One region of the Klebsiella sp. HN106 genome, then DNA from elsewhere that is predicted to be linked to it. Evidence: predicted binding sites of a transcription regulator. Region 1 holds the regulator's gene; the other holds the start of a gene.

Region 1 (3,128 bases):
CAGTGATGATTTCATAGAGCTCTTCATCACTTTGTGCAGCGCGCAGACGGCGGCAAATAGTTTTATCTGCCAGGCGCTTCGCCACCAGCGAGAGCGTATGCAGATGCGTTTTAGTTTGATCGGCCGGGACGAGAAGGGCAAACAGCAGATCGACAGGTTGATTGTCGATAGCATCAAAGGCAATCGGGGTTTCCAGTTGAACAAAAACGCCCACGGCCCGCAGCGTATCCTCTTCGAGTTTACCGTGGGGGATCGCAATGCCGTTACCAATCCCGGTACTGCCCATTTTCTCACGGGTGAGAATCGCCTCGAACACCACCTGGGGCGCTAAGCCTAACTGCTTTGCCGCCAGCTCGCTGATGATTTCCAGCGCGCGCTTTTTGCTCTGGCAGTGAACCTGGCTACGGGTACATTCCTGGTTAAGGACATTGCTCAGTTGTAGAGCCGAATCGTTATTTATCATAATTTCACCTGAGCTCACCCTGGCCAACCGCCTGCAGGCGGTTGGCGTAGGCTATTGCCCGGACAATTAGTGTTGTTTCAGTTTATCTTTATGTTTTGTTAACTGTCTTGCCAGCTTATCGATAAGGCCATCGATAGCAGCATACATATCCTGCCCTTCCGCACTGGCATGGATTTCGCCACCGTTGACATGCAGATTGGCGTCCGCAATTTGCGTCACCTTCTCCACTTTTAACACAATATAGACCTGATTGATCCTGTCGAAAAACTGCTCCAGTTTGCTGAACTTCGCCGTCACGAAATCGCGCATGGCGGGAGTTATTTCGACGTTGTGTCCTGTAATGTTGAGCTGCATAGTGTCTTCCTTATCGGTTGGGTCAAACCAGCTGCTTGCGCTGATTCGACGGCGGGATGGATAAAGACTCTCGGTACTTAGCAACGGTTCGCCGCGCCACCATAATACCCTGATCGGACAGCATGGTGGTGAGCTTACTGTCACTCAATGGTTTCGCGGGGTTTTCCGCGGCGATTAATTTCTTCACCAGCGCGCGAATGGCCGTCGACGATGCTTCGCCGCCGCCTTCGGTGTTCACATGGCTGGAGAAGAAATACTTCAGCTCAAAAATACCGCGTGGACTGTGCAGGTATTTTTGCGTGGTAACGCGTGAAATAGTGGATTCATGCATTTCGACGGCCTGAGCGATATCCGCCAGCACCATCGGCTTCATAAACTCTTCACCTTGTTCAAAAAAGGCCTGCTGCTGTTCGACGATGCAGCGGCTGACGCGCAGCAGGGTGTCGTTGCGGCTCTCCAGGCTCTTGATAAGCCAGCGGGCTTCCTGGAGATTGCTGCGGATAAACTGGCCGTCAGCATCATTGCGCGCGCTGTTACCCATTGCCGCATAGTGCTGATTGATCTTCAGGCGGGGAAGGCTATCTGAATTGAGTTCGACAACCCAACGATCGTGAACCTTACGCACCAGCACGTCAGGGATGACATATTCCGGCTCGCCAGTTTGAATCGACTGGCCCGGGCGCGGATCCAGCGATTGGATCAGATTCACCGCTTCCTTTAACACCTCTTCTTTCAGGCGGGTAACGCGCATCAGAGTACGGAAGTCATGGTTGGCCAGCAGATCGAGATGATCGCTGATGATCAGGCGAGCTTCATCAATCCACGGCGTCTCTTTGGCAAACTGTGAAAGCTGAACCAGCAGGCAATCGCGCAAGTCTTTCGCCGCCACGCCGACGGGGTCGAAACGCTGGATGCGCTTGAGCACCGCTTCAACTTCTTCAAGTCCGATTTCATCATCGCCAATACTTTCAACGATCTCTTCGACAGGAATAGTCAGGTACCCTGTGTCATCAACGGCATCGACGATTGAGGTCGCAATGGCGCGATCGGTATCGGTAAATGGCGTGAGTTCAACCTGCCACATCAGGTAATCCTGCAGGCTTTGCGTGGTCTCGCCCTGATAGACGGGCAGTTCATCATCCTGATAATCGACGCCGTTGCCTGAGGGCGTTCCCGCGGTATAGATCTCATCCCAGCGGGCATCAAGCGGCAGCTCGTCGGGCATCTCTTTCTGCTCAAGGGCATCGACGGTATCCAGAGATTCGCGATCCTCGGCCTCTTTGGTTTCTACCTCATCGTGAAGATCGGTTTGCTCCAGCAACGGGTTGCTGTCCAGCGCCTGCTGGAGTTCTTGCTGGAGTTCTAACGTAGACAACTGCAGTAAACGAATCGCCTGCTGCAGTTGTGGCGTCATGGCAAGCTGTTGGCTTAGCCTTAATTGCAAACCTTGCTTCATATTCAGGGCCAATATCTCCGGCTAAAACGTCTGGAACCTCTACCCTATCAGAGTCTGAAGTCTTCCCCAAGATACACGCGCTTAACCTGCTCGTCTTCAAGGATTTGCTGTGGCGTACCGTGAGCAATCAGGTGGCCCTGGCTGACGATATAAGCGCGTTCGCAAACGGCCAGCGTTTCCCTGACGTTATGGTCGGTAATCAACACGCCGAGGCCGCTGTCGCGCAGGTGTTCAATAATACGTTTGATGTCGATAACGGAAATGGGGTCAACGCCGGCGAAGGGTTCATCAAGCAGGATGAATTTCGGATTAGCGGCCAGCGCGCGGGCGATTTCAACGCGGCGGCGTTCACCACCGGAGAGCGCCTGACCGAGACTGTCGCGCAGGTGCTCAATGTGAAACTCTTCCATGAGCTCTTTCGCGCGATCTTCACGCTGTTCGGTGCTCAGGTCGTCGCGAATCTGCAATACCGCCATCAGGTTATCGTATACGCTCAGGCGGCGAAAAATAGAGGCTTCCTGAGGGAGATAGCCGATTCCGCGACGCGCGCGCGCGTGCAGCGGCAGCAGGCTAATATCTTCGTCATCGATGATAATATTCCCTGCGTCGCGCGGTACGATGCCAACGACCATATAGAAGGTGGTCGTTTTACCGGCGCCGTTTGGGCCGAGCAGGCCTACAATTTCGCCCGAGTTCACGGTCAGACTGACATCTTCCACGACGCGGCGGCCTTTATAGGCTTTAGCAAGGTTCTTTGCAGTTAATGTTGCCATAACGAATTACTTACCTTTCTTTGACTGATCGCCACTTTTGTCCTGCAGCTGCGAAGGAACCAGAACCGTGGTCACGCGCCCG
Region 2 (3,128 bases), on a different contig from region 1:
AGGCGGGTCATGCAGTGGGTGACGGCGGCAACGTTATCTGCGCCACCGATTGCCGCGATAATCTGCTGCGCCAGAGCTGCATAATTTTTAGACATCGGATTTTATCCTGTTTATCAATGGGGTACTGGCTTGTCACCGCGCCGGAAAGCGGTGCGGCATCATGCATACATAGGAAACCGGTTCCACAAAATCATGATTAGTTTCATGAATGCATACAAGAAATAAAAAAATAAGATCTCGATTTTGTGATTTTGATCGCTGTGTGCGCATCCGCGCGGGCGACGCGCAAATGCTGAAAAAGCGCAGCGTGTGCAGTACACTGCGGGCAACATTGGCAACAGGAATAACCACATGGCAACGATGCTGGAGGTAGCGAAGCGCGCGGGGGTGTCAAAGGCCACCGTTTCGCGGGTGCTGTCGGGGAACGGCTATGTCAGCCAGGAGACCAAAGATCGCGTCTTCCAGGCGGTGGCCGAAAGCGGCTACCGGCCGAATCTGCTGGCGCGCAACCTGGCGACGAAAAAGACGCAGACCCTCGGGCTGGTGGTGACCAACACCCTTTATCACGGCGTCTATTTCAGCGAACTGCTCTACCACGTCGCGCGGATGACCGAAGACAAAGGGCGGCAGCTGATCCTCGCCGACGGCAAGCACAGCGCGGAGGAGGAGCGCGAGGCGATTGAGTATCTGCTCGATCTGCGCTGCGATGCGATAATTATCTATCCGCGCTTTCTCAGCGTTGATGAGATGGATGAGATTATCGAAAATCATGAGCGGCCCATCATGGTGCTCAACCGCCGCCTGCGCCGCAACGCCAGCCACTGCGTCTGGTCCGATCAAAAAGCTTCGGCGATGATGGCGGTGGAAAAGCTTATCGCGCTGGGCCATCGGGAAATCGCGTTTATTACCGGTTCGCTGGATTCGCCAACCGGCGTTGAGCGTCTCTCGGGCTATAAAGACGCGCTGGCCCGCCACGACATTGCCCTGAATAACGATCTGATCGTCGAAGGCCGCTGGACGCCGGAAACCGGCGCGGCGGGGGTTGAAACGCTGCGCCAGCGCCGCGTCGGCTACAGCGCGCTGGTGGCGAGCAACGACGACATGGCGGTTGGCGCGATGAAACAGCTGCATCAGATCGGCGTCAAGGTTCCGGAGCAGGTCTCGGTCGTGGGGTTTGACGATATCGTGCTGGCGCCGTATATGGTTCCGGCGCTCTCCAGCGTCAAAGTTCCGGTGACGGAGATGATCAAAGAGAGCATCAACCGGCTGATCTTTATGCTCGACGGCGGCGATTTTAAATTTCAGCAACTCTTCCCCGGCGAGCTGATTGAACGCGACTCGGTGGTCCCCGGCCCGCATACCTGACGTCGTCAGCTGTCATCGTCACAACTGACGATGACAGTATCTTCCGTATTTATCTTGTTTAATATCAATTAGATAAAAGTTGGAACGTATTATGCATACTCCGGCGCGTAACCTTTTTACTGCTGGAGAAATGGATGAACCGTTTCATTATCGCCGACGCAAGCAAATGCATCGGCTGCCGCACCTGTGAAGTGGCCTGCGTGGTCTCTCATCAGGAAAATCAGGACTGCGCCGCGCTGACGCCAAAAAGCTTTTTACCGCGTATTCACGTGATCAAAGGCGTTAACGTGTCGACGGCCACCGCCTGTCGTCAGTGCGAAGACGCGCCGTGCGCCAACGTCTGTCCGAACGGCGCGATCAGCCGCGACCAGGGCTTCGTCCACGTGATGCAGGAGCGCTGTATTGGCTGTAAAACCTGCGTGGTGGCCTGTCCGTACGGCGCCATGGAAGTGGTGGTGCGCCCGGTTATCCGCCACAGCGGCGCGGGGCTGAACGTGATGGCGGAAAAAGCCGAAGCCAACAAATGCGACCTTTGCCACCACCGTGAGGAAGGCCCGGCCTGTATGGATGCCTGTCCGACCCACGCGCTGATTTGCGTCGACCGCAACAAGCTCGAACAGATGAATATCGAAAAACGCCGCCGTACCGCGCTGGCCTGGTAGGCCGGTCGCGCAATGAACGGGGTGCAGATCCGCATTCGCGGTAAAGTGCAGGGGGTGGGATTCCGCCCCTTCGTCTGGCAGCTGGCGCAGCAGCTGGGGCTGCGCGGCGACGTGTGCAACGACGGCGACGGCGTGCTGGTGCGCCTTGTCGGCGGTGATGCGCCATTTCTCGCCGCGTTAACCCGGCGCTGCCCGCCGCTGGCGCGTATCGACAGCGCGGCAGCGGCGCCTTTTGTCTGGGACGCTGCGCCGCCAGGCTTTACCATTCGCCAAAGCGGGGCCGGAAGCATGCGCACGCAGATTGTGCCCGATGCCGCTACCTGCCCGGCATGCCTGGCGGAAATGAACAACCCGCAAGAGCGCCGCTACCGCTATCCGTTTATCAACTGCACCCACTGCGGGCCGCGCTTTACCATTATTCGCGCCATGCCCTACGACCGTCCACTGACCTCTATGTCGCCGTTTCCACTCTGCACCTCCTGTGCGGCGGAGTATGGCGACCCCGCCGATCGCCGTTTCCACGCGCAGCCGGTAGCCTGCGCCGAGTGCGGGCCACGGCTGGAGTGGCGCGGGCCGCAGGCGCATTCATTTGGCGAGGCGGCTCTTGAAGCGGCGACGGCTCGCCTGATGGCGGGCGATATAGTGGCGGTGAAAGGGCTGGGTGGTTTCCATCTGTTGTGCGATGCCGGAAATCCTGAGGCCGTCGCGAGGCTACGGACGCGTAAGCATCGGCCGGCGAAACCGCTGGCGGTGATGCTGGCGACAACGGCGGGGCTCGATGAACCGGCGGTGACGCTGCTCACGTCCCCCGCCGCACCGATCGTGCTGCTGGATAAAACGCAGGTGGCCGGGCTGTGCGACCAGATTGCGCCAGGGCTTGCGGAAGTAGGGGGGATGCTGCCGTCTAATCCACTGCAGCATTTACTTGCGCAGGCGCTGGCGCGCCCATTAGTGATGACCTCCGGCAACCTTAGCGGTCGCCCGCCGGCTTTAACCAACGCAGAGGCGCTGGCGGATTTAGCCGGGATTGCCGACGGTTTTCTGCTGCATAACCGCGAGATTGTGCAGAGGATGGATGATTCCGTAGTGCGGCAAAGCGGC

Evidence for each region. The regulator sigma-54, encoded in region 1, starts transcription at its own class of promoters, with help from an activator protein. The targets are predictions, from matches to a motif close to GTTGGCACANNTTTCGCTNT.
Region 2: a site for sigma-54 is predicted at 1,444-1,463, ahead of hydN (electron transport protein HydN). Genes of this name have one in related genera too.

What each region holds. Positions count from the first base shown of each region.
Region 1 is NZ_JBLURD010000006.1:28,208-31,335, forward strand. It holds gene ptsN (PTS IIA-like nitrogen regulatory protein PtsN) at 1-463, opposite strand, end outside; gene hpf (ribosome hibernation promoting factor) at 530-817, opposite strand; gene rpoN (RNA polymerase factor sigma-54) at 840-2,273, opposite strand; gene lptB (LPS export ABC transporter ATP-binding protein) at 2,321-3,046, opposite strand; gene lptA (lipopolysaccharide ABC transporter substrate-binding protein LptA) at 3,053-3,128, opposite strand, start outside.
Region 2 is NZ_JBLURD010000007.1:148,582-151,709, reverse strand. It holds gene ascF (PTS cellobiose/arbutin/salicin transporter subunit IIBC) at 1-95, opposite strand, end outside; gene ACSIPU_RS17960 (LacI family DNA-binding transcriptional regulator) at 352-1,365, shown strand; gene hydN (electron transport protein HydN) at 1,500-2,027, shown strand; gene hypF (carbamoyltransferase HypF) at 2,040-3,128, shown strand, end outside.